One region of the Allobosea sp. 2KB_26 genome, then DNA from elsewhere that is predicted to be linked to it. Evidence: riboswitches for the same ligand, from Rfam matches in the RefSeq annotation. Region 1 holds a riboswitch; each other region holds the start of a gene.
What was found. A riboswitch is a leader RNA that binds a small molecule or an ion and turns the genes downstream of it on or off. The one in region 1 is predicted to bind cobalamin.
Positions count from the first base shown of each region.

Region 2: it holds a riboswitch for cobalamin, as region 1 does, so the genes downstream of both, AB4099_RS20080 (TonB-dependent receptor plug domain-containing protein) here and metE (5-methyltetrahydropteroyltriglutamate--homocysteine S-methyltransferase) in region 1, are expected to answer to the same signal.
Region 3: it holds a riboswitch for cobalamin, as region 1 does, so the genes downstream of both, AB4099_RS24215 (CbtB domain-containing protein) here and metE (5-methyltetrahydropteroyltriglutamate--homocysteine S-methyltransferase) in region 1, are expected to answer to the same signal.

Region 1 is NZ_JBFRHE010000006.1:240,328-250,146, reverse strand. Features, by position in the region: gene AB4099_RS18530 (hypothetical protein) at 1-171, opposite strand, end outside; gene metE (5-methyltetrahydropteroyltriglutamate--homocysteine S-methyltransferase) at 392-2,740, opposite strand; cobalamin riboswitch at 2,850-3,074, opposite strand; gene AB4099_RS18520 (TonB-dependent hemoglobin/transferrin/lactoferrin family receptor) at 3,354-5,624, shown strand; gene AB4099_RS18515 (hypothetical protein) at 5,739-6,488, shown strand; gene AB4099_RS18510 (ChaN family lipoprotein) at 6,481-7,374, shown strand; gene AB4099_RS18505 (ABC transporter ATP-binding protein/permease) at 7,371-9,098, shown strand; gene AB4099_RS18500 (ABC transporter ATP-binding protein) at 9,172-9,819, shown strand, end outside.
Region 2 is NZ_JBFRHE010000007.1:207,329-217,147, forward strand. Features, by position in the region: gene AB4099_RS20045 (ABC transporter permease) at 1-523, shown strand, start outside; gene AB4099_RS20050 (sugar phosphate isomerase/epimerase family protein) at 540-1,463, shown strand; gene AB4099_RS20055 (alkaline phosphatase family protein) at 1,460-2,935, shown strand; gene AB4099_RS20060 (DUF6925 family protein) at 3,144-4,184, opposite strand; gene AB4099_RS20065 (ABC transporter ATP-binding protein) at 4,171-4,971, opposite strand; gene AB4099_RS20070 (FecCD family ABC transporter permease) at 4,971-5,996, opposite strand; gene AB4099_RS20075 (ABC transporter substrate-binding protein) at 5,993-6,859, opposite strand; gene AB4099_RS20080 (TonB-dependent receptor plug domain-containing protein) at 6,856-8,799, opposite strand; cobalamin riboswitch at 8,920-9,120, opposite strand; gene ccoS (cbb3-type cytochrome oxidase assembly protein CcoS) at 9,138-9,314, opposite strand; gene AB4099_RS20090 (heavy metal translocating P-type ATPase) at 9,311-9,819, opposite strand, start outside.
Region 3 is NZ_JBFRHE010000010.1:217,794-227,612, forward strand. Features, by position in the region: gene AB4099_RS24185 (ABC transporter ATP-binding protein) at 198-1,901, shown strand; gene AB4099_RS24190 (D-2-hydroxyacid dehydrogenase) at 2,013-2,984, opposite strand; gene cobD (threonine-phosphate decarboxylase CobD) at 3,070-4,077, opposite strand; gene cbiB (adenosylcobinamide-phosphate synthase CbiB) at 4,089-5,069, shown strand; gene cobO (cob(I)yrinic acid a,c-diamide adenosyltransferase) at 5,173-5,784, opposite strand; gene cobU (bifunctional adenosylcobinamide kinase/adenosylcobinamide-phosphate guanylyltransferase) at 5,798-6,322, opposite strand; cobalamin riboswitch at 6,463-6,645, shown strand; gene AB4099_RS24215 (CbtB domain-containing protein) at 6,684-6,863, shown strand; gene AB4099_RS24220 (CbtA family protein) at 6,876-7,616, shown strand; gene AB4099_RS24225 (DUF1636 family protein) at 7,666-8,055, shown strand; gene cobW (cobalamin biosynthesis protein CobW) at 8,060-9,109, shown strand; gene cobN (cobaltochelatase subunit CobN) at 9,113-9,819, shown strand, end outside.

The DNA.
Region 1 (9,819 bases):
TGAAGCGGCACTCGGCGAACAAAGCGTTATGGCCAAAGTGCGATCGAAAGCGATGCTCGCAGCATTGGCACCGGACGCGAGCCCCGTCAGAACCACCTGGAGCACGAGCAGATAGGCCACGGCGACCGCGACCCAACGGCTCGTTTCTGCTCTCTGGCGCCACGCGGACAAGGGCTGCCCTCCTGACGTTTGGATAGCACCACTATTGGCCGCGTCAATTGCCGAGGCGCAAACGAGCGTCGGGCTTCTCACGTAGGACAGTACGGAATGGAGCTGCATGTGCGGTACCCCCGGCGAGATACCCGCTCCGCCGAGAAGCTTCGAGAGGCGAAGCCGGCTTGACGGCGACGTCGCGGCGGCATCCTGCGCCGCCGCGACGAGCCTCAGGCGCTCAGCGAGCGGCCACCCGGACGTGCCGCGCGGCTTCAACCATGTTGACGAGGGCAGGCCTGACCTCCTCCCATTTGCGGGTCTTCAGGCCGCAATCGGGGTTGATCCAGAGCTGCTCGTCTGCGAGCCGGAGACGAGCGAGCTTCATCAGGCTCGTCATCTCGCCCACCTCGGGCACCCGCGGCGAGTGGATGTCATAGACGCCGGGACCGATCTCGTTGGGGTAGCGGTAGGTCTTGAAGGCGTCGAGCAGCTCCATCTTCGAGCGCGAGGTCTCGATCGAGATCACGTCGGCGTCCATCGCGGCGATTGCGTCGATGATGTCGTTGAACTCCGAGTAACACATATGGGTGTGCACCTGGGTTGCGTCGGCGACGCCTGCGGCACAGAGCCTGAAGCTGCCGACCGCCCAGTCGAGATAGCTCTTCCACTCGCCCTTGCGCAGCGGCAGCCCCTCGCGCAGCGCCGCCTCGTCGATCTGGATCATCGCAGCACCGGCCGTCTCAAGGTCGACGACCTCGTCGCGGATCGCGAGCGCGATCTGGCGGCAGGAGGCGCTGCGCGGGATGTCATCACGGACGAAGGACCAGTTCAGGATCGTCACCGGCCCGGTCAGCATGCCCTTCATCGGCTTCGAGGTCAGCGACTGCGAATAGGTCCACCAGCCGACGGTCATCGGCTTCGGCCGCGAGACATCGCCGAACAGGATCGGCGGACGCACACAGCGCGAGCCATAGCTCTGGACCCAGCCGTGTTTGGTGAAGGCGAAGCCGGCGAGCTGCTCGCCAAAATACTGCACCATGTCGTTGCGCTCGAACTCGCCATGGACGAGCACGTCGAGGCCGATCTCCTCCTGCCAGCGTACCGTGCGCTCAGTTTCCTCGCGCAGGAACTGCTCATAGTCGGCATCGCTGATCAGGCCCTTGGCATGAGCCGAGCGGGCCTTGCGGACCTCTGTGGTCTGCGGGAAGGAGCCGATCGTCGTCGTCGGGAAGACCGGCAGATTGAAGCGCTCGCGCTGCAATCTCGCGCGTGCGGCGAAGGGGCTCTGGCGGTCCGTCATGCTGGGCGTCACTGCCGCGACACGCGCTGCGACAGCGGAATCGTGGACCTTCGGCGAGGCCCTTCGGGCCGCCGCTGCGGCCGCTGAGGCGTCCAGCGGCTCCCTGACGCTGTCACGGCCACCGGCAAGGGCTTTGCCCAGCACCGAGAGCTCGCCCATCTTCTGCACGGAGAAGGCGAGCCAGCTCTTCAGGTCGACATCGAGATCGGTTTCGAGATCGAGATCGATCGGTGTGTGCAGCAGCGAGCAGGACGGCGCGATCTGGACATGGTCGGTACCGCGCTTGGCCACAACCGGCTCGAGCCGGTCGAGCAGCGCCGGCAGGTTGGCACGCCAGATGTTGCGGCCATCGATCATGCCGAGCGACAGAACGAGCCCATGCGGCGCCTTGGCGAGCACCCCCTCGAGCTGTGAGGGTGCGCGCACGAGGTCGAGATGGAGGCCGGCGACCGGCAGCGCGACCGCCGTGTCGAGATTGTCGCCGAGACCACCGAAATAGGTCGTCAGCATGACCTTCAGCTGCGGCAAGGCATGGGCGATGGTGGCATAGGTCCGGCGCAGGGCGTCGCGGGCGGCCTCGTCGAGATCGAGCACCAGACAAGGCTCGTCGATCTGGACCCATTCAGCGCCGTTGGCGGAAAGGCGGCGCAGCACATCGATATAGACCGGCAGCAACTCGCCGAGCAGCGAGAGCGGATCGAGGCTGGCGTCCTTGCTCTTGCCGAGCTTCAAAAAGGTGACCGGCCCAAGCAGAACGGGGCGGGTGTCGTAGCCGAGTGACTTGGCTTCACGATACTCGTCGACCGCCTTGAGCGAGGACAGTGCGAAGCGCTGTCCAGTCGCGAATTCCGGCACCATGTAGTGGTAGTTGGTGTCGAACCACTTGGTCATTTCCTGCGCAGGGGCGCCGTGGGAATGCTCGTGGTCGTGGTGGGCATGGCCGCAGGAGGTGTGCGGCTCGGTCTCGCCTTGCGCGCCTCGCGCCATGGCGAAATAGGTTGGCAGCCCGACCGGACCACCCTTCCAGCCATAGATCTCGGGAATCGCGCCGACCATCACGCTGGTGTCCAGCACCTGATCGTAGAACGAGAAGTCGTTCGACGGGATGACGGTGACGCCGCGTGCCTTCTGGCGGGCCCAGTTGGCGGCGCGCAGGGCGGCGGCGGTGTCGAGCAGGTCCTTTTCGGTCGACTTGCCCGACCAATAGCTTTCGAGAGCGAGCTTGAGTTCGCGACGCGGACCAATGCGCGGCGTCCCAAGGGTCGCGACAGGAAGTGAAGATGACATAGGCTTACCCCAAAAGTTGGGAGCAAAGGCCAAAGCGGACGCGTCCGGGATTCCGCCGGCGAAGAGCCTGCGCAATCGCAAAGCGCTCCACCGGGACACCCCGCCCGAGGACGTTCAGTTCGTCGAGGCAGGTCTCCTGGCTCACGGGTCATCGCTGCTGTCCGGCCTTCCCGAGACCTTGCCGGCCTCAGTGACACATCTTGGACAGCGGCTCACCGCTTACAGTTGCGGGGGCAGCGCCGGCCTTGCCCAGGTCAATAGCGACCTCGACGCACCGGCTTCCCTCTTAGCTCCGGGCAAACAGACCCGGAGAACCACGACAGCCCAACCTAGGTCCAAATGCTCGCCGCAGTCAATGGAAATATAAAGACATCTTTATGTCTCCATGTCGCTATCTGTGTCGACTGGCCCTGCTACGACTGCGGGATGTTCCATGGTTGCGCGCAGACGATGCGGGGCAAGAAGTTCCCGCGCGGCTGCTAAAGTAGAATAATTAGAATCTATATCTATTACAGATTGCAAATGTAGTTCGCGCGACAAAAGCGCATCAGAAAGCACTGTGTTAAATTTACAATTGCGAATCCTAGTACCGGCGGACTACATCCACCCGCAAATGGACTGGGGTCTTCCAATGAAGAACAAATCAAAACTATATTTTTCAGCCGCATTCCTTTTTACAATCCTTCAAAGCACGATTTGTTACTCTCAAGCGATCGCGGATGGCGGCAGTGCGTCACCGGCGTTCACGCTCGACCAGATTACGGTCACGGCGACACGTGGTGAGAAGCAGGCTCTCGATGTTCCCGGCGTCGTGAACGTTATCTCACGGCAGGAACTCGACGAGCGCATGACGCGCGACATGCAGGACCTCGTGCGCTATCAGCCCGGCGTCAGCGTCAACCGCCTGACCAGCGGCACCGACCCGTTCAGCAACCTCGATGGCTTCACGATCCGCGGGGTCGGCGGAAACCGCGTCCAGATGCAGGTCGATGGATCGCGGGTGATCGAACGCATCACCGATGGCAATCGCAACTTCGTCGAGATGCCCTTCCTGAAGAGTGTCGAGATCGTGCGTGGCCCGGGCTCCGTGCTCTGGGGCGCCGATGCTCTGGGCGGCATCGTCGCCTACCGTACGCTCGATCCCCAGGACCTGCTGAAAGGCAAGGACAAGCCGTATGCCGTACGTCTCGATGCCGGGTATGATAGTTTCGACCGCTCCTTCACCAAGACCGGCATCGCAGCCTTCAGGCTCACCCCTGCCCTCGAAGCCATTGTCGGCCTGAGCCAGAAGACGGCGGAGGAGGCCAAACTCAGCCGTGCCCGGGCCGATGGCGGCCGCTGGGGCTGCCCCGTGCCGAGCCTGCGCTATCTCGGCTGCGACACGCTGAACCCGCTCGACAGCACGGTTTGGAACGCCTTCGGCAAGATCGTCTTCTCGCCGACGACAGACCATACGTTCAAGCTGACCGGCGAGTATTTCGATAACAGCTCAAAGGTAAACCAGCTATGGGACTACAATGTCCTCGCGTCTGGCCTCCGCAACGGACCCTATATCCGAGACGAAGTGAAGTCGCGCCAGCGCATCGCCTTCGAGCATCAATGGGATGTCGGCGCGAGCTTCCTCGACTCGATCCGCTGGCAGGCATCGTTCTCGCCGCAGAAGCGTGAGGTCACCAATAATCGCTACCAGACGCAGACCAACAACCAGCAGCGTTTCACCCGCGGCTTCCTCGACTACTCCGAGCAATTCTCCCAGCTCGATATCCAGGCCAAGTCGAGCTTCGCACTCGGCTCGAGCTTCCACAGGCTGACCTACGGTTTCCAGGGCGACATCACCAAGACCGATTATGAGCGTCGCGACGACGTCCGGAACATGTCGACGGGCGTCACCACCACGACGATCGCAGGCGGCTTCAACTTCGCCAACGCGACGACCACGCGCTATGATTTCTATCTGCAAGACGAAATCGAGTTGCTGAACGGTCGCTGGACGATCACGCCGGGCGTCCGCCATGCCAATTACAACATCGATCCGAGCATTGGACCGGGCTACGTCATCGTGCCGGGCAAGGCGCCGCGCGAGATCGAGTCGCACAAGCTGATCCCGCAGGTCGGCACGATCTTCAAGCTCGACGAGACCTATTCGCTCTATGCCCGCTACGCCCAAGGCTTCAAGATGCCGACGGCGCAGCAGCTCTATACTTCGCTGCCCATGGGCACTCAGAATCTGATCCCGAACCCGGATCTCAAGCCCGAGAGCGTCAACTCCTACGAAGGCGGCATTCGCGGCCGCTTCGACAATGGCTGGTTCTCGGTCGGCGTCTTCCATGCCGACTACAAGGATTTCATTCAGAACTTCGCGACGATTCCCGGCACGACCGATCTGACCTATCGCAACCTGTCGAGCGTAAAGATCTCCGGTATCGAGGCATCGGCCGAGTGGAAATTCCACGAGCGCTGGCTCGCCAATGTCGCGGTGAGCTACCAGTACGGTACGCAGAAAGCCGATGCTGGCGCTTTGACGACGCCCTATAACTCGATCACCCCTCTGACCGCCGTGGCCGGCCTGAAGTACCTGATGCCGGAATATGGTCTGGAAGCCGAAATCATCGGAACCTTCGGAGCGGGTGTCACCCGCGCCAGCGCACCGACGATCTTCAAGCCGGCGGGCTACTCGGTATTCGATGCCTTCCTGAACTGGAAGCCGACCTCGTACATCACAGTCCGCGGCGGCGTGCAAAACATCTTCGATCGTCGTTATTTCTCGAACGTCTACAATTTCGACAAGGTTCCGGCTTCGGCCGCTGTCGCCGCGACCACGCCGCTCGAGCTGCAGACCGCGCCCGGCCGCACATTCAAGCTGGCCGCTTCGGTCGAGTTCTGAGGCGCAACGAAGCAGCGCCACCCATTGACGGACCGCAGCTGTGACAGGCGCGGCCAGTCACGCGACGCTCTGACCGAGACCCCGGAGCGTCGCCTCTTTCCCTTGGAGCCCCCGATGACAAACACCACACATCCTCGCGAACTGCTGAAACAGCCTCCCGCCGAAATCTTGGCAGGCCTGCCCGCGATGGGCCGCGTCATGCTGAGTGCACGCTCCGGCGGCGCGACCCATGAGCGCATGGGCGCGGTCGGTGCCGTCACCATCGAGGCGAACAAGGCGCGCCTCACTGGCGAGTTCCACGACAGCACGCTCGATCTTTCGGTCGTGACCCGTCTGGTCGCGGACCGCACCAGCAAGATGCGCGACCGGGTGCTGCCCAGGCTCGAGTGCCAGGACGCTGCCGGCGAGGTGCTGTTCAGCCTGATCGGGCTCGACGGGTTGGAGCTCTTTGACAAGGCCCTTGCCCCGTTCGGCCCGGGCGAAGCGCTGGAGCCGGTCGAGCGCGAAAGTGCTGCCGGTGGCGGATCGCCTGATGTGCCGCAGGATGATCTGGGCGCCGCGACCTTCGCCGCGATCCTGCGCAATGCCGTACCGGTCTCGATCGATTTCACGAAGCCGGGTCTGGCCCAGCACTGGGAAGGAGCGCTGCCGGAGCCGAAGCCGGCCATGGGTTTCGTCAACATCATGCAGGGCGATTTCCACCTTCATCTGCGCGCAGGCGCAGTTGCGAGTTGGCACCGGCAGGAGGCCGATTCAGGGGTCGCGCTTACCGCGCGCGATGTCGACGGACAGCCGTTCGGCCTCGTGCTGCGCGGCCCGGCCGCAGCCTTCAAGGGCGTTCCGCTCGGCAACGCCCATGGCTGAGCCGTCACTCAGCGCCGGATCCGCGTCCCTGGCTCATCGGCGCGCGACCTGGCTTTCGCCGGAGACCGGAGAGACCATTGCCCAGCACGACCTGATGCGGACGATGGCACGGAAGCGCGTCGTACTGCTCGGCGAAAGTCACGACATCGCCGAGATCCATCGCTGGCAGCTCCATGTCACGGCGTTCCTGCACGCGCTTCGACCACAGATGGCGGTCGGCTTCGAGATGTTCCCGCGCCGGATCCAGCCGGTGCTCGATGCCTGGGTCGAGGGCGAGATGGACACCGCGACCTTCCTGGAGCGGTCGGAATGGGCACAGGTCTGGGGTTTCGATCCCGAGCTCTACCTGCCGCTCTTCCATTTTTGCCGGCAGCAGCGCGTGCCGATGCTCGCGCTCAACTGCCATCGGCCACTGGTCACACGCGTTGGCCAGATTGGTTGGGATGCGATCCCGGTCGATGAGCGCGATGGCGTGACGCCGGCTGCCGCCGCGACGGAGGGGTACCGGCGCTATCTCGCCGGAATCATGAGCGGCTTCGCCGGACCGGATCGCCCGCGCGCCATGGAGCCGGACCGCTTCGATCGCTTCATTCGAGCCCAGCAGACCTGGGATCGCGCTTTCGCCTGCGGCATCGCCGATTATCTGGCAAGGGCGGAAGGCGAGCCGCTCGTCATCGGGATCATCGGGCGCGGCCATCTCGAATACGGCCATGGCACGCCCTATCAGCTCCGCGATCTCGGCATCGATGATCTGGCCGTCCTGCTGCCGACCGACCGCGCCAGCCATGACCAGGAAAGCCTGAAGGGCATTGGCGACGCAATCTTCAGGCTCGACACGCCAGAGCCGCCCTCGCCGCGGCGTCCTTCGCCCAAGGCCTCTTCGTGACCAAGATCATCTCCCAGATCACGCTATTGACCCGGCTCTGCATCAGCGGGCCGGGCGGGCGAGCCGGACTGATCCATTTCGCGCTCGTGCTCGGGCTCGGATTGGCCGGCGTCCAGGTTTCAGTCCGCCTGATCGCCTGGACGGCCGATTTCTACAATGCTCTGCAGAAGCTCGATGTCGATGCGACGCTCCGCCAGATCGCAGTGTTCTTCGGGCTCATCGCAATCAGCGTGACGCTCTTTCTGAGCGGCAGCTACCTGCGCAAGATGCTTCAGATCCGTTGGCGCCGCTCGCTGACGGAAGCCGCGCTCGACCGCTGGTTCGCGAACAAGTCCTATTGGCACTTGCGCGACCGCACGGATAACGGCCTCGACAATCCCGACCAGCGCATCGCCGAAGACTGCCGTATCTTCGTCGACAAGCTCACCGGCGAGGCGATCGAGCTCATCACCAACATTGTCGCGCTCGTCTCCTTCGTCGCGATCCTGTGGTCGCTCTCGACCTTTCCCCTCGCCTTCACGGTTGGCGGCATCGCGGTCGAGATCCCGCGCTACATGGTCTGGGCCGCGCCGCTCTACGTCGCGATTTCGAGCGGCCTGACGCATTGGCTGGGCAAGCCTTTGAAATCCCTCGCCTTCGAGCAGCAGCGCCGCGAAGCCGATTTCCGCTTCGCACTGACGCGGCTGCGCGAGCATGTCGAGGCCGTCGCTCTGGCGAATGGCGAGGCGGCTGAACGCCGCCTGCTCTCGGAGCGCTTCGGCGCGATCATGCAGAACTGGCGCGGCCTCGCCAATCGCGAGTTGATCCTCGGCTGCTTCACCAGGCCCTATATGCAGACGGTCCTGCGCATCCCGCTCTTTCTTGCGTTGCCGGCATTCCTGGCCGGGCGCGTCACCTTCGGCGGGCTGATGCAGATCGGCTCGGCCTTCCAGAACGTCGTGACGACGCTTTCCTGGTTCATCTTCTCCTATCGCGATCTTGCCGAGCTCGCGGCATCGGCCAGCCGCCTGAGCCATTTCCTTGGGGTGGCCGAGGACAACGTGGACACGCCGCGGCCAGCGCTCGTCACGGGGCAGGACAACCGGATCCTGCTGCGGGATGTCGCCCTCCGGGTCCCCGACGGCCGCGCGCTTGAGCCCCTGCCCGAGATCAGGCTTGAAGCAGGCGGAACGTATTGGATTTCGGCGCCCTCCGGACACGGCAAGAGTGCCCTGGTGAAGGCCCTTGCCGGGCTGTGGCGGCATGGCACCGGTCAAATCGAACGGCCGGATGCCAAAATGGCCTTCCTGCCGCAGCAGCCCTACCTGCCGCTCGGCGGGCTACGGGGAGCATTGGCCTATCCCGCCTCCCCTGAGACCCATCGGGCCGAGGACTATGAGCGAGCGCTGGCGGCTGTGGGCATGACCCAGCTTTGGGAAATCGACGAACCGGCCTGGAACGACGCGCGCCGCGGCCTGTCCGGCGGCGAGCGCCAGCGCCTGGCGCTCGCCCGCATCCATCTCCAGAAGCCGGACTGGATCGTGCTCGACGAAGCAACCAGTGCGCTCGACCCGGCGGCCGAACGCGATCTGCTCGCAACCTTGCGCCAGGATTTGCCGCTGGCGACTTTCATCCTGATCGCGCACCGGCCGCCCTTGGGCCTGGACGACTGTCACGCAATCCGCCTGTCGAGACGAGACGCCCTCGCGCGGGAGTCTCTGACGAGCGCCGAGGCGAGCGTGTAGAGGCACTTCTTCCGCCAAAGCGGCCCCTTTGCCGCAGCGTCCCGATCGTTGCGGCTCCATCAGAGATTTCGAGATGACCACCGCCTCGTTCACCGCCGGGTTGGGGCCAGCGCTACGCCAGCGTTTCCGGACCTTGGCCCTGCTGCCCCGGTTGCTGCACTCATTCTGGCAGACGAGTCCCGCGCTGTCGGCCACGATCATCGCTTTGCGCCTGCTGCGCGCCGCTCAGCCGCCGCTCGTGCTCTACATCGGGAAGCTGATCGTCGACGAGATCATCCTCCAGACCGCCTCGCCCGCTCCGGGACCGACGCTGGCGGACTGGGTGTATAGCGGGCGCCTGAGCACGGTTGCCGGCTGGCTCCTGCTCGAATTCCTGCTCGTCGCCACCGCAAACGCGCTCGCGCGTATCGGAGCCTTCGTGGAAAGAGTGCTGACCGAGCGGCATGACAACGCGCTCGGCGTCGCGCTCATCAAGCAGGTAGCGAGCCTGGATCTTCGCGACATCGAGGCCAGCGCTGCGCAGGACAGGCTGCAACGTGCTCGGACCCAGCGCTTCATGGGTAACCAGCTCCTGACTTCCCTGCTCAGCCAGGCTCAGGACTTCGTTACCCTCATCCTGTTTGTCGTCGGCCTCTTCTCCTATGCGCCGCTGCTGATCATTCTGCTGTTGCTGGCACTCCTGCCTACGCTTGCCGGTGAAGCGCATTTCAATGCGAAGGGG
Region 2 (9,819 bases), on a different contig from region 1:
CCGCGGCTGGGTCGAGCAGTTCGTGTTGATGCTGGCCGATTTCCAGGCAGCCATGCCTTTCCTGATCCTGGCGCTCTCGGTGCTTGCCTTCTTCGGCAATGCGCTGCCGCTCTTCATCGGGTTGATGGGGCTCTATGGCTGGGAGCGCTATGCCCGGATCTCGCGCGGCCTGGCGATCTCGGCAGGGGCGCAGGGCTATGCTGGCGCGGTGCGCCAGATCGGGGCAAGCCCGGCGCGCGTCTACCTGCGCCATATCCTGCCGAATATCGCCTCGACGCTGATCGTCTCGATGACGCTGACCTTTCCCGAGGTCATCCTGCTCGAGAGCGGGCTCTCCTTCCTGGGGCTCGGCGTTCAGCCTCCGATGACGAGCCTCGGAAACATGGTCGGCTATGGCCGCGAATATCTGACCCGTGCCCCCTGGATCATGCTCGCGCCAGCCTGCACCATCGTGCTGACGACGCTGGCGGTGAGTCTCGTCGGCGACTGGCTGCGCGATCGGCTCGATCCGACCCTGCGCTGATCCTTGGAGAGACAACATGCATCCCAATGGCGTCCGCGGTTTCGGCATCACGGCTCCGCGCCCGAAGAGCGATCTCTCCGATTTTGCGGCGATCCTCGACAAGGTCGAGACGCTTGGCGTCGAGTCGACGGAATTGCCGATCTTCGACATGGACCTGATCATCGGGGGGCGCATCCGCCGTCCGCATCTCGATCTGCTCAAGCGAGCTTGTGCCGGGCGCAAGCTCGCCTATTCCGCGCATGGTCCGCTGGCGATCAATTTCTTCGATGATCCCGCCCGCCTGCCGCGCCATTTCGAGGTGCTGAAAGCCTCGCTCGAGATCGCGGCCGAGGTCGGCGCGGTCCATTACGTCATGCATTCCGGCGTCATGCCGGCCCAGCCCGGCGAGGTGGTCGAGGCTGCCTATGATCGCCAGCGTGAGTGGCTGTCGAGGGCCGGAGATGTGGCGCGCGAGCTCGAGCTCCTGCTTTGCGTCGAGACCATGTTCGGTGGCCACCACGGCAGGATGCACGCCTCGATGCCGTCGCGGCTCGCCGAGGAGCTCGTCGAGATCGGCCACTCCCATGTCTGGGCGACGCTCGATTTCAGCCATTCCTATTTACGCACGGGCTATTTCGGAGGCGACTATCTCTGCGAGATCAAGGCGCTTGCCCCTCTCGCCAAGCATCTGCATGTCCACGATTCCTTCGGCCGGGCTGATGCGATCGAGACCTACAGCCTGAGCGAGAAGCTCGCCTTCGGACACGGCGACCTGCACCTGCCGGTCGGCTGGGGCGATATTCCCTGGGAGGAGCTGATGGAGGCCTGCGTCTTCCCGGACGGCGTCCTCTTCAACATCGAGCTCAATCCGCGTTTCTGGTACGCGGCCGAGGAGTGCGTGACCGCGACCCGGGCGCTTGCGATGCAGGCGCTGACCAGCGGCTTGAGGAAGAGCGCATGAGGGATCCCGCCAAGGCCGCAGCCGCCCGCGTCGTCATCTGCGTCTTCGACGGCCTGCGTCCCGACTTCATCCGGCCGGAGCTGATGCCGAACCTGGCGCGTTTCACAGGGCAGGGCACGTGGTTTCGCGAGGCGCGCAGCGTGTTTCCGTCGATGACGCGCGTGGCCACCACGTCGATCGCGACCGGTGCGCCGCCAAAGGTGCACGGCGTCGTCGGCAACGCCTTCCTGTTTCCCGAGGTGACGCGCGAGCATGCGCTCGACATGAGCCGTGCCGACGATATCGCGCTGGCGGAGGTTGCGACCGGAGGAGGCCTTGTCGAGGCCGAGAGCTTCGGCGATGTGCTGGCGAAGGCCGGCAAGCGGCTCGCCGTGGTCCATACCGGTTCGGCCGGCTCTGCCTACCTGATCAATCCGCGTGCCAGGGCCAACGGCCACTGGACCTTCTCGATCCTCGGGCGCGAGCACAGCCAGACGCCGGACGCGGTGGACGAGATCGTCGCGCGCTTCGGGGCGCTGCCGCCGCGCAGCCTGCCGCGCTTCGAGGAAATCGATTACGCTGAGCGGGTGCTGCGCGAGCATGTGCTGGCCGAGATGAAGCCCGACGTCGCGCTGATCTGGTTCAATGAGCCCGACACGTCCTTCCATTACCGCTTTCTCGGCTCGCCCGAGACGCTTGCGGTGCTCAGACATGTCGATGCCGCCTTCGGCAGGCTGCTTGAATGGATCGAGGGGCAGCCCGATGCCGAGCGCTACGCCGTCGTCGCGGCCTCGGATCACGGCCAGATTTCGACCAAGGGCGAGCTCGCTCTCTCCGAGTTGCTGCGTGGGCAAGGCCATGCCGGTCGCCGTGCCGCCGAGCGCACGCTGGCCGGCGCCAGCTTCTCGATGACGGGCGGAAATATGGGGGAAATCCGCATCCTCGAGGGAGGAGCGTCCCGGCGCGACGCGATTGCCGCCTGGCTCCGGGAGCAGGACTTCCTGGGCATGCTCTTCTCGAAGGCCCGCAACGAGGTCGAGGGCGAGGTCGAGGGAAGTTTTGCGCTCTCGCTGGTCGATCTCGACCATGCTCGCCAGCCCGATCTCGTCTACGTCCTGCGCTCCGGCGACGAGCCGGACAGCTATGGCAATCCCGGGCTCGGGCTCCTGACCAAGTTCGATGTGCCGGTCGGCGGCGGCATGCATGGCGGACTCAACCGGCACGAACTCAACACCGTTCTGGCCGTCCGCGGGGGCGGCTTCGAGCCCGGCGCGAAGGATGTCTGCGCTTGCGGCATCATCGATATCGGCCCGACCGTGCTCGGCCTGCTCGGCCTTTCACCGGCACGGACGATGCTGGGCCGGAATCTGGCGCTGCCGGCGACGGAGCAGCGGACCCGTTCGTTCGAGACCGGCGCCGGCGGGTTCCGTCAGCGCCTCGAACGCGCTGACCGCAAGGGATCGCGCATCATCCTCTCCGGCGCGCGAGGCTGACCTTGGGGTGGGAGCGCTTTCCGCTCCTGCACGAAGGGCATCGACGCGAAACGTCCCGCCCCTTCGAAATGCTTGCCGTCGTGCCAGTCGTACCAGCCACCGGGATGCGTGGGCAGGCAGAGTTAGCGCTCCGTCTCGCCTTCCTTCAGCATCGGGGCGACCACGAGATTGAAGCCGAGGGCGCCAAGCTCAGGGATGTTTTGCCACCTCAGCTCGCATGGCCATAGGCATCGGCCGCGTCATCCGCGCCAGCGTCCTCCGCCCCGGCACCATCTGCCCACCGTTCATCATGAGCGGCGATCCAGGCGGGAAGTCCAGGCATAGCTCCGCCGGACGCCGCGAGTTGGCGCAATGTCGCCCGCAGGGCGTGGCGGGCAAAGCGATCCTGCGGCGCGCCAACGGCTGACGGAGTGGCTCCTGCGGCCACGGCCGCGAGCACGCTCTGCTTCAACCGGACCAGCTCGGCATCGCCATAACGCATCAGCAGGTCCTGGAATTGCTTCTGGGCGGTCGCATCGAACGGCGTCGGCCGGCCCATCGCATCCTTGACCGGATGTGCCGGCACGAGATGAGCGCAGGGCACGAGTCCCGCCGGGACGGGCTCCGTAGCGGCATGCGTTCGGCCGGACCGCATCAGCTTGGGCAGGACATGGGTATGCGGCCCCTCGGGGCTCTTGCCGTCTGCCGGGGGGATTGGCTGGTAGACTTCACAACGGCCGAAACGGGTGATGAAGACGCGATGCGGCCCGGCTGCGACGATGGCGGCCATTGCGGTGTTGCCGGCCTCGAAGAGGGGGCGGCCGCATGCGGCGCGCAAGGCTGCGATCAGCCCCGGGGCGCAGGTTCGGATGCAGATATCGACCTGCAAGGTATCGAGACCCATGTCGAAGAGGATGCCCTCGCGATCCTGCTCGCGCAGCGCGTCGCCGTCGGGGCCGAGCTCGGTCAGGACGATACGCCGGTTCATCGCACAGGCTTTCTCAGGCAGGCAGAGCGCGATGCGGTGGTTCCAGCTCAGGCCGGTCGCGGATTCCGATGCGAAGGGCGTCACGCCGGTCAGATTGCGAAAGCCAATGCCGCCGCGCGCAGTCGTCGCCGCAAGGAGATGAGTCTTATCAGTGAGCTCAACGGGTTCGTTCAAATCGCGCATGAACTCGGCAATGGCGCCAAAGGTACCGAGATTCCATTGCGAGGCTGGATTGGGGAGATGGGCACGCAGGAGAGCGCGGATGTCGTCAGGGGCTGTCATGTCGCGACTGTTCCGATGTGAGGCGCCGCCAGGGCAGCAGGTAGGGTGCGCCGGCTTCCGAACCGCGGGCGGCGGTAATGCCGAATACGGCAGCAAGATTGGCGTCGCTGAGGACGGTTCCGGGTGAACCATCGGCAATGAGCTTGCCGCGATCGAGCAGGATGAGGCGATCGCAGAAACGCGCGGCCAGCGTCAGGTCATGCAGAATGACCGCCACGCCGGTGCCGCCGGCAGCGGTCCGGTGCAGAAGCTCCATGACCTCGAGTTGGTGCAGCGGGTCGAGCGCCGCCAGAGGTTCGTCGGCGAGCAGGATCGGTGCTTCGACGGCGAGCGCACGCGCCAGCAGCACGCGCATGCGCTCTCCGCCGGAGAGCGTCTCTACTGTCCTGTCGGCGAACGCCGTGGCGTCGGCCGCTGCCATGGCGCGCGTGATTGCGGCGCGATCGGCCTCGTTCTCGCCGGCAAAGGGCTGGCGATGCGGCAGGCGCCCAAGTCCGACGAGGGCCTCCGCGCGCATCGACCAGTGTACCGCGCCGCCCTGCGCAAGGAAGGCGATGCGCCGTGCCAGTTCCTTGCGCCCGAGCGTCTTGGCGGTCAGCCCGTCATAGCGCACCTCGCCGAAATCGGGGGTGACGAGGTCGGTGAGCACGCGTAGCAAGGTCGTCTTGCCGGCACCGTTGGGGCCGATCAGCCCGACCATTTCGCCCGCCGAGAGCGCGATATCGATGTCGCGCAGGATCGGTTTTGCCCCGAGCGTGAGCGAAATTCCTGAGGCTTCGATCTTCATCAGACCTCCCGTCGCAGGCGATGGATCAGGTGGAACAGGAATGGCGCTCCGATCAGCGCCGTCACCACACCGAGCTTCAGCTCGGGCCGGATCGGGGCGAGGCGCAGAGCGGTATCGGCGGCGAGCGTCAGGATCGCTCCGCCAAAACCGCTGACGAGCAGCAGCCGACCCGGTCGGTTGCCGACCAGCGGACGCAGCAGATGCGGCACGACGAGACCGACGAAGCCGATCGCACCGGTGACCGCGACCGCGCTACCGACGGCGAGTGCAGCTCCGCCGGTCAGTCGGGCGCGCAGCCAGGTCAGATCGAAGCCGAGACTCTTGGCGGTGTCCTCACCCAAGGTGAGGGCGTCGAGCGCAGGCGCCGTCAAAAGCAGCAGCAGCCAGCCCAGGAGCATCGGCGGCAGCACGAGCCAGACATGGAGCAGGCTGCGGTCAGCAAGGGAGCCCATCAGCCAGAAGACGATTTCCAGTGCGGCATAGGGATTTGGCGCGAGGTTGAGCGCAAGCGCGGTCATCGCGCCGGCGAAGCTGTTGATCGCAACGCCGGCGAGGATCAACGTCATCGTTCCGGCGCCGCGCCCCAGGAAGGCATAGAGCAGAAGCGTTGCCAGTGCCGCGCCAGCCATGCCGCCCAAGGGGAGGGCGAGCGCCATCGTCGCCGACAAGCCGCTATAGAAGACCACGACCGCGCCGAAGGCGGCGGCGCTCGAAATTCCGAGGATTCCGGGTTCGGCGAGGGGATTGCGCAGCAGGCCCTGCATCGCGGCGCCCGCAAGCCCGAGGCTGAAGCCGACAAGGGCGCCGAGCAGCGCGCGCGGCAGGCGGAGTTCGACAAGGACAAGGGCCGGCAGGGTCTTCCGCCCGGCGAGGGCGTCGGAGAGGGCCGCCTCGATGTCGAGTGGTGCATAGCCCACCGCCATGGAAACGAGCATCATGGTCAGCATCAACACGGCCAGGATGACAACGAGGCGCGCCAGCTTCGGCGTCGTCGCTCCTGCCCTGTCCTGAACCGCCAGTGTCATGAGCGCGATCCTTGCTTGCGGGAGGCGGCAAGCAGCTCGATCGCATCGAGCACGGCCGGTCCGGCGCAGGTCCAGAGTTTCGAGGGGAGGGCGACGAGCCTGACCCGCTCGCCGAGCTTCGTCAGGAGCGGATGATGAAGGATCTCATGGGCGAGCGAGGGTGGCCCGCCCGGCGTGGTGTTCAGGATCAGCATGTCGGCCCGTCCGAGAGCGACCGTCTCCAGCGCGATCTGGCCGTAATTGTCGATGCCGAGCTCGGCAGCGAGATTGGTCAGGCCCGCGCGGGTCAGGATCTCGTCCACCAGGGAGCCGCGCCCGACGGTGAAACCGTTCGGCCTCAGGACCAGCGCCCTGGTATGGCCCGCGATTGGGTTGGCGGCGAGCGCTTCGAGGCGCCGGTCGATCGCCGCGATCAGGGCCGCGCCGCGTTCGGCCTCGCCGAGCAAGACCGCCATCTCGGTGATCTGGGCACGCATTTCAGCGAGATTGCGCGGCACCCCGAATTCACGGACGGGCACGCCGGCCTTCTTCAGCAGCGCGACCGTGCTGCGCGTCGTGTAGGCGCCGGCGATGATCAGGTCGGGCTTGTAGCTCAGCACCTCCTCCACCAGGCCGTGATTGGCCGGGATGGTCTGGGCCATCTCGGCCATGTTGGCGTTGCGCGGGTCCTGGGAGAGCCAGGTGACTGAAGCGATGCGCTCGCGCTCGGCGAGCCGCAGCACCAATTCGTCCGTGCACATGTTGAGCGAGACGATACGGGATGGCTTTGCCGGGGTTTCAGCGGCCGGCAGGCCGCCAAAACCGAGCAAGAGGCCGAGCGCGAGGGCGCCGCCGGCCATCGCGCGGGCGGCCCAGCCCTTCACAGCGTTACCTTCAGGCCGCCATAGGCGCCCAGACCCGGTACCAGGAAGCCGACCGGGTTCTCGTAGCGCCTGTCCAGCAGGTTATCGATGCGGCCGAATACACTGAGCCTGTCCGTCGCCTTGTACTCGGCGGCGAGGTTGACGATGGCCGCGCCCGGCGCCCGCATGCGCGAGATCGAGAAGTCACGGTTTCCGTCGACGCGCTCACCCACATAGATCAGCGTCGCCGAAAGGGTGAGCTTGTCAACCGGGATCCAGCTCGCTGTCACGCTGGCCTTGTGACGGGGACGGCGCAGCAGTTCCTGTCGGGCGATGTCGTCCTTGGCGATGGTGAAGGTGTAGTCGGCCCGCACCTTGAACTGCGGCGAGATTTCGAGCGCGGCAAAGGCCTCGACGCCCTTGGTCGTGGCCTTGCCGATATTGGCATAGGAGTTCCGCGCCACGTTGGTGACGATCAGGTTCTCGATGTCGTTGTGGAAATAGGTGGCGCCGAACCGGACCTTGTCAGCGAGCAAGGGCTGCTCGAAGCCGAGATCCCAGCCGCGGCTTTCCTCCGGCTTCAGGTTGGGATTGCCGAAGAAGTTGAAGGCCGGTCGAGAATCGCTGAAGCGCTCGCTCAGGGTCGGGGCCTTGAACCCCGTGCCGTAGCTCGCCTTCAGCTTGGTTTCGGTCCCCGGCACGATATAGGCTGGCGCGAAGCGATAGGTCGTGTGGCCGCCAAAGGTCTCGTCATCGTCGTAGCGGATGTTCGAGACCATGAAGAGCCGGTCGCCGAAATTCGACTGCAGTTCGGCAAAGGCGCCCGTATTGCCGTTGGATGCCGTGAGCGCGCGGGTTTCCAGCCGCTCGCGCTCGTATTGCAGGCCCATCACGAGGGTCTGGCCCTTCATCAGCTCCAGGTCGCCGCGCCAGTCGACCTTGGTGCGTTCGCCGAGATTCTCCGTCGGCAGGCCGAGGATACCAATCGCATTCGGCGTGCGGCCGGTGCGGTCCTGATTGCTGTAGGACAGGCCGAAGCGATTGACGAAGCGCCCACCAAGCGGATCCCAGACGACCTCTCCGCGGGTGAAGGCCTGCTTGTAGTCCTGGCTGCTGCGGAAGCTGCTGGGCGTGCTCGGAAAGCCGGAATCGCCGGTGAAGAGCAGGTAGCCGTCAGTGTAGCGGCCGACCCAGTTCAGAGACAGCGTATCGGACAGCGCGACGCCGAACCGGGCCGAATAGGTCCAATTGTCGTAGGAATTCGGGTTGATGCGGCGCCCCGGCGGCACGAGCCCGGGAGGCGTCACCGGGGTCGAATCCGATTTGAAATGGGCGATGCTGAGGGCGTAGTTGAAGCGGTCATCGCCGCCGCTGAGGCCGACCGACTGGTTGAAGGTGCCGTATGAGCCGGCCTCGGCGCGGGCTGTCAGCTTCGGCGGACCCTCGCCACGCTTGGTGGTGATCGAGATGACGCCGCCCAGCGCGTTGGCGCCGTAGAGGCCGCTTTGCGGTCCGCGCAGCACTTCGATGCGCTCGATGTCGTCGGTCAGCAGCGAGCCGAAATCGAAGGAGCGGTTCGGGGTCGACGGGTCGTTGGCCTCGATGCCGTCGATTAATACCTTGACGTGGTTGGAGTTAGTGCCGCGGATGAAGACCGAGGTCAGCCCGCCCGGCCCGCCGGTCTGCACGATATTGAGGCCGGGAACGGCGGCGAGCGCCTGCGGCAGGGTCCGGCGCTGCTCGCGCTCGATGTCACCGGCAGTGATGACGGTCACGGAATTGGCGATCTCGCGCGCTGGCGTGGGTCGCGTCGTCGCGCTGACGACGATTTCGTCGAGGGCAATCGAGCCGGTGGCTGACTGGGCCGAGGCCTCTCTGGCGGGGAGGGAGCCGGCGGAGACAAGGAGCGGCAGGGTGATGAGCAGCCGGCTGCGCCGGGCAACCTTGGGAGGACGGATCACGATGGGACCTCGGGCGTTGACGTCTGTGGCACGTCACCGCGAACGCGAGGCCCCGTCCGCTGCCCTTAGCCAGCGTGCAGTTCAACAAGCGATCGAAACACCCCGTCCGAACGTGTTCGCGTGTGACCACGGCTGACGGCAGGTCTCCTGGCTCGCGGGTCGGTGCCTTGTCGCCGCCTTCCCAGGTCCGAGGGCCCCAGTGGCGTGTGGCGAAAGGCTCGCCGCTTACAGTTGCGGGGGCAGCCACGGCATTGAATGGCGAACCATCCGCACCGCGTTCCCTTTTGATCCCCTAAGGGAACCGTCGCTGGCGAGGTAAGGCCGGAATGGCCGCTGCGTCAATGATCGTTGGTGCGGGTGTCCCCAGGCGAACGCAGGTCGTCATCCCTCAAAATGCGCCAGCTCGGTCCCTCGAGATCGCTGAACTGGCCGGTGCGCATGCACCAGAAGAAGGCCGCCAACCCCAGCAGTCCGAGACCGAGCGCCAGGGGGAACAGGATCACCAGGATATTCATGCCGCCACTCCCGTATTCTGCCGCGGCAGGCCGCGTCCCGCGCGCAGCGCGTTGAGCGTGACCACCAGTGACGAGCCCGACATCGCGACGGCTGCGACGAGCGGCGTCGCGAAGCCCGCGACGGCAATCGGCACCGCGACGGCATTGTACAGCACCGCAAACCAGAGGTTTTCCAGCATGAGGTTGCGCGCCCTGCGGGCGATGCGCAGGCTGTCTGCGACCGGCATCAGGCTGTCGCCGATGAAGACGATGTCGGCCGAAGCCTGCGCCAGGTCGGTCGCGCTGATCGGCGAGATCGAGACATGGGCCTTGGCAAGCGCCGGAGCGTCGTTGAGCCCGTCGCCGATCATCAGCGCCTTGCGCCCCTTGGCGCTGAGTCGGTCGAGCGCCTTGAGCTTCTCGTCGGGACGCAGGCCGGCTTCCGCCTTCGTGATGCCGAGGGCCGAGGCGACCGGCGCGACAGCTTCGCTTCGGTCGCCGGAGAGAATGCGGATCTCGAGGCCGA
Region 3 (9,819 bases), on a different contig from region 1:
CGACCTGGGACGAGGCGGAGGCCCCGCCGCCTCGTCGATCCGTGATCAGGGCCCGCCCATGCGTCGCCGGCATTCCGCTCCGGCACGCCAGAGCCTATAGAGGGGCCCGGCCCCATTCCCGCCTCTGGATCCGCGGAAAATCACGCGATCCGGGACGCCCGATCCGAACCGCGATCCGGATTTGAGAAGACACCATCATGCTTCGCCGTTTCTTCGCCTATTACGCACCGCATCGCGGTCTCTTCATGCTGGATTTCTCATGCGCCGTGCTGTCGGGCTTGCTCGAGCTCGCCTTCCCGATCGCGGTGAAGTTCTTCATCGACTGGTTGCTGCCGGGCCAGAACTGGGGATTGATCCTTGGCTGCGCCGCAGCCCTACTGGTGATCTACCTGCTCAATAGCGGGCTGATGGCGATCGTGACCTATTGGGGCCACATGCTCGGCATCAATATCGAGACCGAGATGCGGCGGAAGGCGTTCGACCATCTGCAGAAGCTCTCCTTCAGCTTCTTCGACAACCAGAAGACCGGCCATCTCGTGGCCCGCCTCACCAAGGACCTCGAGGAGATCGGCGAGGTCGCGCATCACGGGCCCGAAGACCTGTTCATCGCAATCATGACCCTGTTCGGCGCCTTCGTGCTGATGTTCATGGTCAGCCCCGAGCTTGCGCTCGTCACCGCCGCGATCGTGCCGCTGACCGGCTGGCTGACCGGCCGCTATGGCGGGCGCATGACGCATAACTGGCAGCAGCTCTTCGGGCGGGTCGGCAGCTTCAACGCTCGCATCGAGGAGAATGTCGGCGGCATCCGCGTCGTCCAGGCCTTCGCCAACGAGGAGCACGAGCGGCGGCTTTTCGCCCGTGACAACCAGAACTACCGCCAGACCAAGCTCGATGCCTACCGCATCATGGCGGCCACCATCTCGCTGAGCTATCTCAGCATGCGGCTGACCCAGATGGTGGTGATGGTCGCCGGCAGCTACCTCGTCATCACTGGCAGCCTGAGCCAGGGCGGCTTCGTCGGATTCCTGCTGCTCATCGCCGTCTTCTTCCGGCCGATCGAGAAGATCAATTCGGTGATCGAGACCTATCCGAAGGGCATCGCCGGCTTCCGGCGCTATACCGAGTTCCTCGACACCGAACCGGATATCGCCGACCGCCCGAATGCGGTGACTGCACCGAGGCTTTCGGGGGAAATCCGCTATACGGGCGTTTCGTTCGCCTATCAGACAGGCCGCCCCGTGCTCAGCGGCATCGACCTGCATATCAGGCCGGGCGAAACGATCGCGTTCGTGGGTCCGTCGGGCGCCGGCAAAACGACGATCTGCTCGCTGCTGCCGCGCTTCTACGAGGTCAGCGGGGGAAGCATCACCATCGACGGCATCGATATCCGCGACATGACGCTGGCCTCGCTGCGCGGGCAGATCGGCATCGTGCAGCAGGATGTCTTTCTCTTTGCCGGCACGATGCGCGAGAACATCGCCTATGGCCGGCTCGAGGCGAGCGAGGCCGAGATCGTCGAGGCGGCGCGACGCGCGCGGCTCGACGAGGTCATCGCGGCCATGCCCGACGGGCTCGATACCATCATCGGAGAGCGCGGCGTCAAGCTTTCAGGCGGCCAGAAGCAGCGCCTCGCCATCGCTCGCATCTTCCTGAGGAATCCGCCGATCCTGATCCTGGACGAGGCGACCTCAGCGCTGGACACGCAAACCGAGCGTGCCATCCAGCAATCGCTTGCGGACCTGTCGCAGGGCCGCACCACGCTGATGATCGCGCATCGTCTCGCGACCATCCGTGACGCCGACCGGATCGTGGTGGTGGATTCGACGGGGATCGCCGAGCAGGGCAGCCATGCCGACCTGGTCAAGGCCGACGGCATCTACCGCCGACTGCACGAGGCGTAAGCGCCCCCCGGTCAGGTATCGGCCCGAAAAGTACTGTGCGCGTTTCGGGAAAACCGGTGCAATCACAGAAGGTCAGATCATCGGACCGGATACGATATCCGGTTCGCTGATCTAAACGATCTGGTTGCGCAACTGCGCGTCACCACGCGCCAGCCGGTCGAGATTGTCGATCAGGATATCGACGACATTCGTCTCGTAGGCGCGCGTCTCACCGGCGCTGTGCGGGGTGACGATGACGTTCGGCTGCCCCCAGAAGGGCGAGGCCGGCGGGAGCGGCTCGTCATGGAAGCAGTCGAGCCCGGCGCCCGCCAGGCGCCCCGAGCCCAGCGCCTCCAGCAGCGCCGCCTCGTCGACGACACGGCCACGCGCAACATTGACCAGGAGAGAGCCCGGGCGCATGGCGGCAAGGGCCGCCTTGCCGATCAGCCCTTCGGTCTCGGGCGTCAGCGGGCAGGTCAGCGCCACGATATCGGCGTGCAGCAGAACCTCGCTCAGCTTGTCCGGCGTCACGATCGCATCGATGCCGGGCTCGGGGTGCTCGCTGCGGCGCACGCCGATGATGCGCAGCCCGAACGCCGCAGCCAACCTCGCCAAACGCAGGCCGATCCGTCCAAGGCCGACAATGACCAGCGTCTTGCCGCCAAGCTCGTCCTCACGCCGGGCGCGATCACCGATCATCGGCCGCCAATGCTTCGCCATCTGGTTGTCGCGGGCGAGATGAATCTGACGGGTAAGGCCGAGGATGAGCGCCATGGCGTGTTCGGCAACGGCGCGCTCATTGCCCCCTTGCGCACTGGCGAGGCGAAGGCCCGCCGAGGCGAAGGCGGGCTTGTCGAACTGATCCGTGCCGGCGCTGATCGACTGGACGAAGCGCAGGCGCGGGCAGGCAGCGATCAGTTCGTTGCGCCAGAGACCGGAGACGACGAGGACATCGGCCTCGGGAGCACGTGCCCTAAGCTCGTCCAGGCCGCGGACCTCGAAACTTTTCGCCGCGCGCTTGCGCGTCGCGAACTCGGCACCGAGCTGGTAGGCGGCATGGGCGAAGCCGATCGTGAGTTCGCGCTCGTGAGGCCAGGACGTCATTCCGTTCTCCCCTTTGGTGACGGCTGGAGCTTAGTGGCGCGAGGCGGCGCCGTCCCGGGCGTCTTGCACTCACGCCCCATGTCGCTCAGGCAGGCGGGAAGGATGCCAGTGCATCCTTGAGCCGGGTCCATTCCGGCACGCCTGCCGGCAATCCGAAGCGCAGCCAGCCGACATTGTTCTGGAAGCGGCGGACATAGATGCCGTTGCGGCCGAGATGGGCAAAGAGCGCGACCGCGACGGGTGTCGCCAGCAGCCGAAACAGGGAGGTTCCGCCGACGACCTCGCCGCACGTTTCCAGCAGCGAGTCGAGCCGGCCAGCGTCCTGTGTGCGAGCGGCGGAGGTCGCCGCCAGCCAAGCTACATCACCGAGCGCCTGCGCCCCGAGATGAAGCGCGGGGCCGGCCACCGCCCATGGACCCAGCGCGTTGCGCAGGATCTCCGTCAGGCGTGGCTCGCCAATCGCGAAGCCGAGGCGCAGGCCCGCCAGACCATAAGTCTTGCCGAAGGAGCGCAGCACGATGGTCGCCGGAGGCAGCTCCGGGATCAAACTCGCCTCGGGCATGAAATCGATGAAAGCCTCGTCGATGACGAGCAATCCGCCACGGGTCGCCAGGCTTCGGGCAAGCGCGGCGAGCTGCTCCCTCCCGATCACCCGTCCATCGGGATTGTTCGGGTTGACCACCACGACCACGCCAGCGTCGCCGACATCGTCGAGCCTTTCGATCTCGTGGACGGCCCGGCCGGCCTTGCGCCAGGCGAGCGCATGCTCCGCATAGGTCGGGCCCAGCACGGCCACCGCTCCCGCGCTTGCAAGCCGCGGCAACAGCTCGATCAGGATCTGGGTGCCAGGCGCCGCGACGATGCCGGCCGCTGCGGATACGCGATAAGCCTGACGCGCGGCAGCAAGCAGTGCCGCCTCGTCCCGCGCTCCCGGCAGACGCTGCCAGAGGCTTAACGGCAGCTCAGGAACCGGATAGGGGATTGGATTGATCCCGGTCGAAAGATCGATCCATGGCTCGGGCGCCTCCGGGAACAGCGCCTTCGCCTGTGCCAGATCGCCGCCATGCCAGACCTTGCCCGCCGCCTCAGTCATTCCCGCCCCGCATGAGCCTGTCCGATTCCCTGCCGCTCCTCGCCGCCGCGCTGATCATCGAAGCGGGATTCGGCTACCCCCAGGGCTTGTATGCGCTGATCGGCCATCCCGTCACCTGGATCGGTGCGCTGATTTCCCGCCTCGATCGGACGCTCAATCGCGAGAGCGACTCGTTCACCATGCGCAAGGCGGCCGGCGGCCTCGCCCTCGCGCTATTGCTTGCCGTCGTCTTCATCGTCTCATGGGGGCTGACCCTGCTCTGTCGCGGCCTCGGCCCGCTTGGCTGGCTGCCGCTCGCACTGCTCGCCTCCAGCCTGATCGCACAGCGCAGCCTGCACGACCATGTCGCACGCGTCGCCGAAGGGCTGGAGCGGGATGGCCTCGCCGGCGGTCGCGCGGCCGTTTCGATGATTGTCGGCCGCAACCCCGAAACTCTCGACGAGGCCGGGGTTTCCCGCGCCGCGATTGAAAGCCTTGCCGAGAATTTCTCGGACGGGATCGTCGCCCCTGCGCTCTGGCTCGCCGTCGGCGGCCTACCCGGCGGCGCGCTCTACAAGGCAATCAACACCGCCGATTCGATGATCGGCCACAAGACACCGCGCCACCTCGCCTTCGGCTGGGCGGCGGCGCGTCTCGACGACCTCGTCAACCTTCCGGCCTCTCGCCTCACCGCGCTGCTGCTGACCGCAGCCGCCGCACTCGACCGAACGTCAGACCCCAGCAATGCGTGGCGAGCTGTCCGACGCGACGCCCGCCATCATCGTTCGCCCAATGCCGGCTGGCCGGAAGCCGCGATGGCGGGTGCGCTCGGTCTCCGGCTGGCGGGCCCGCGCGTTTATGGCGATGTCAGGGTCGACGACGGCTGGATGGGGGATGGCCGGGCGGAAGCGGGCGCGGCGGATATCCGGCGGGCGCTCGCTCTTTATCGGAGGGCGTGTCTGCTCCTGTGGGGGCTCGCGATTACAGGCGCCTTCGCCGCGCTCGCCTTGTAGATCATCGGACCGGGCATCGCATCCGGACCGATGATCTCACCTTCTGTGTTTGCATCGGCTGTCCCGAAAGCCGCGATCCACTTTTCGGGCCGATGCTTGAGCCTCAGAACTCGATCCCGGCCTGTGCTTTCACGCCCGCTGCGAAGTGATGCTTCACCAGCGTCATCTCGGTGACGAGGTCGGCAACAGAGATCAACTCGGGCTTCGCATTGCGGCCGGTGACAACGATATGCAGATCAGGGCGCCGGTTCGCCAATGTCTCGACCACCTCCGCCAGCGGCAAATAGTCGTAGCGCAACGCGATGTTGAGCTCGTCGAGAACGAGCAGGCGTATCTCCGGATCGTCCATCAGCGCCTTCGCCTTGGCGAAAGCGCGCTCGGCGGCGGCGATATCGCGGGCCTTGTCCTGCGTCTCCCAGGTGAAGCCCTCGCCCATCGTGTGCCAGACGATGCGATCGCCAAAGGCGTCGAGCGCCTTGCGCTCACCGGTCGCCCAGGCGCCCTTGATGAACTGCACCACCCCGACGCGCCAGTCATGGCCGAGAGCCCGCAGGATCAGACCGAAAGCGGCGGTCGACTTGCCCTTGCCAGGCCCCGTATTGACGATCAGGAGCCCCTTTTCGATCGTCTTGGCGGCGACCTCGGCATCCTGCACCGCCTTCCGCTTTTCCATCTTGGCCTTGTGGCGGGCGGCCTCGTCAGCATCGATTGTCATCACAACTCCCTGCTCATTTCACCTGCATCGGCAGACCCGCGACCATGAAGATCACCCGGTCGGCCCGCGCCGCAAGCATCTGGTGCAACCGGCCCGCCTCGTCGCGGAACCGCCGGGCGAGCGCATTATCCGGCACGATGCCGAGCCCGACCTCGTTGGAGACCAGGACCACCGGGCCTCGTGCCGCGAGGCAGGCCTCGACCAGTTCGCGGCTCGCAGCCGCCACATCCTGCTCCGCCAGTATCACATTGGTCAGCCAGAGCGTCAGGCAGTCCACTAGGATGGGCTGCCCCGCGGGAACCGCGCGGATCGCCTGCGCCAGGGCCAGCGGCGCATCGATGGTCGTCCAGTCCTGCGACCGGCGGGCGCGGTGCTCGGCAATCCGGGCGCGCATCTCCTCGTCGTAGGCCTGCGCCGTGGCGAGATAGGTCCAGGGCGCCGACACCATCTCGATCAGGGCCTCGGCATGGCGGCTCTTGCCGGAGCGGGCGCCGCCCAGAACGAGGGTGAGAGGGGAAAGGATCGCTGCCACTGCCAAAATCTCAGCCCAGGGAAGATCAGCCTAAGGAATGGACATGCCGAGGGAAGCGAAGCAAGCCGGGATGGGCCAGAGGAGATCGCATCGCTTCACTGCGCTCGCAATCACGATCGCTGCATTGCACAGCACCGTGCAGATGGCTAATGATCATCCCTGACGGTGCCTCTGCAAGGAGGTGAAAAGGGAACGCGGTGCGATACCGCGGCTGCCCCCGCAACTGTAAGCGGCGAGTTTCGCGCCATCGGCCACTGGGATTGTCCCGGGAAGGCGGCGAGAGATCCGGACCCGCGAGCCAGGAGACCTGCCGTCAGCGAGTGATGCAATCCAGCGGGCTGCCGGCGGGGTGGCCAAGGAGACCGAGATGACGACGAATACGGCTTCGATCACCACCCAGGCCAGCGCCTCCGAGCGCGTCAAGGCTGCCGCAGCTGCCCTGGCACTCGGTGCAGCCCTGATCTTCACCGTCGGCTTCGCCCATTCGACCAGCGTACACAACGCGGCCCACGACACGCGCCACACCCTCGCCTTTCCCTGCCACTGAGGGAATCGCAACATGGTCAATCGTGTTCTCACGGTCAGTCTTCTGGCCGGGCTTATGGCTGGGCTATTGGTTGCAGCACTCCAGCATGTCACCACCACGCCGCTGATCCTCAAGGCGGAAACCTTCGAGACGGCGCTGCGGGCGGCCGAACTGCAGCACGCCAGCTTCACCGGCGATGCCAGGATCGTCCTAGCCCATGGCGGCCCTGACGCGGCAGACCACGCCGAGTGGAAGCCGCAGGACGGCTTGCAGCGCACGGCCTTCACCACCATCGTCACCATTGCGACCGCGATCGGTTTTGCCGCCCTGCTGCTCGGCGGCATGATCGCCGCAGGCGATGCCATCACCGAGCGGACCGCACTGATCTGGGCGGCGTGCGGGTTCCTGGCCTTCGGCCTCGTGCCCGCAACCGGGCTCGCACCCGAGCTGCCCGGCAGTGCGTCAGCCGAATTGCTTCACCGCCAGACCTGGTGGATCGCCACGGCGCTCGTCACTGCTGGCGGGCTCTGGGTCTTCCTTCGGGCAGAGGCCCCCTGGTTGCGGGCGCTTGCCGTGCTGGCGGTGCTCGTGCCGCATCTGATCGGCGCGCCACATCCCGCCGCTCCGGAGAGCAAGGTCCCAGCCGAAATCGCGGCGCATTTCGCCGCGCTCTCGCTCGCCCTCCAGGCCGCCCTCTGGCTCGCCACCGGCTTTGCCGTCGGTGTGCTCTGGCCCTGGGCAACGCGCCGTGCCGCCGCCCCGGCCAGGGCCTGACGCTGAGCGCGATCCCCCCGGGATCGCGCCGGGAGCAAGGAAGCGGCCCATGCCCGAAGGCAATGTCACCATTTTCGTCTGCGTCGCCTGCCGGCGTACGCGGGCGGACCTGCCGGAGGGGTACGATCAGCCCGGACTGAGCTTTGCCGAAGCGCTGCGTGAACGCATCGCACGCGACGGCGGTACGCTTCCGGTCGAACCTGTCGACTGCCTCGCGGTCTGCAATCGCCCCTGCACCGTCGCCTTGGCGGCGGACGGGAAATGGACCTATCTGATCGGCGACCTCGACACCGACGCCCATATCGACGAAGTCGTCGGCGCAGCTGCGAGTTTTGCAGCCAGCACGAACGGTATCGTTCCCTGGAAAGAAAGACCCGCCTCGTTCCGCAAGGGCGTGGTCGCGCGCGTACCGCCTCTCCCGGTGCGCCAACAAGGATGAGACCATGAACGCTCCCCAAGCCCGCTCGCTGGGCAAGATCCCCTGCACGATCATCACCGGCTTCCTCGGTGCCGGAAAGACCACGCTGGTGCGTCACCTGCTGGAGAATGCCGGGGGCAAGCGCATCGCTGTGCTGGTCAACGAGTTCGGCGATCTCGGCTTCGACGGCTCCTTCATCGCCGGCTGCGGGATTTCCGGCTGCACCGCGGAGGACATCGTCGAGCTGCCGAATGGCTGCATCTGCTGCACCGTCGCCGACGACTTCGTGCCGGCGCTGGAAAAGCTGCTGGACCGGCCGAACCCGCCGGAGCACATCCTGATCGAGACGTCAGGGCTTGCGCTGCCGAAGCCGCTGGTCAATGCCTTCAACTGGCCGGCCATTCGTTCGCGTGTCACAGTGGACGGCGTTATCGCCGTGGTCGACGCGCCGGCGGTCGCGGATGGCCAGTTCGCGGATGATCCGGACGCTCTCGCCGCGCAGGCGGCGCAGGATGCGGCGGTCGGTCACGACAACCCGCTCGAAGAGGTGTTCGAGGACCAGATTCTCTGCGCCGACCTGATCCTGCTCAACAAGAGCGATCTCGTCGATACGGCCGGTCGCGAACGCGTCAAAGCCGAGATCGCCGCGCATCTGCCGAAGGCGATCAAGATCGTCGAGACGGCCCATGGCAAGGTCGAGCCCGCCCTGATCATCGGCCTCAACGCGGCTGCCGAGGCCGATCTCACTGGGCGCCCCTCGCATCACGAGAGCGCCGAGGACCACGACCACGACGATTTCGAGAGCCTCGACTTCGCTCTCGCCGCCGCAACCTCGCCTGAGGCCCTATCGGCCCGCGTTGCCAGGGCTGCGGAGGCCGAAGGCGTGCTGCGCCTGAAGGGCTTTGCCGCGATTCCGGGCAAGCCGATGCGGCTCGTCGTGCAGGGCGTCGGTCGCCGGGTCAGCCACCATTACGACCGCGCCTGGGCGGCCGGCGAAGCCAAGGATGGCCGGCTCGTGGTGATTGGCCTGAAGGGATTTGACCGCAAGGCCGTGGAGGCCGCCCTCGCGGGCTGAGCCATGCACCTCCTCCCCTCAAGCGAGATCAGGCTCGACGACGGCGAAGACGCCGTCGATCTCGCCCTGCCGCCGGGGGATGTCCTGGTGCTCTCCTTCGCCGACAGCGACCTTTCGGCGCTGGCGGCCGCGGCTGGCACGAGCGAACTCGCTGTCAGGCTTGCCTCGCTGCGCTGGCTGAAACACCCGCTCTCCGTCGATTTTCTCGTCGAGAAGACGGTGGCGCATTCGCGCTTCGTGCTGGTCCGCTGTCTCGGCGGGCTGGACTACTGGCGTTACGGCATCGAGCAGCTTGCGGAAATCTGCCGACGGGCCGCGATACCGCTCGTCGTCCTGCCCGGCGACGACCGACCGGACGAGCGTCTGGCCGAGTACGGCACCGTCGAGCCGCGTTTGGCGGCGGAACTTCTCACCTATTTCCATGCCGGTGGCGGTGCGGAGAATATGCGCCGACTGCTTGGTCGAGTGCATGCGCTCCTTCGCGGGGAAGGCGATGCGTCCGACCTCGCCCCCATCCCCCTGCCCTCGCTCTTCGCCCTTGGTGCGGGCGGTGCTCCGCTCGCATGGCGCGAAGCGCTCGCGCAGCGCCCCGTCGCGAACGCGCTGGTCCCGATCCTGGTCTATCGCTCCAGCGTCGCCGCGGGAGACACCGCCATGGCGGAGGCCATCGCGGAGGCGCTGAGAGCGCGGGGGCATGCCCCGCTGATCCT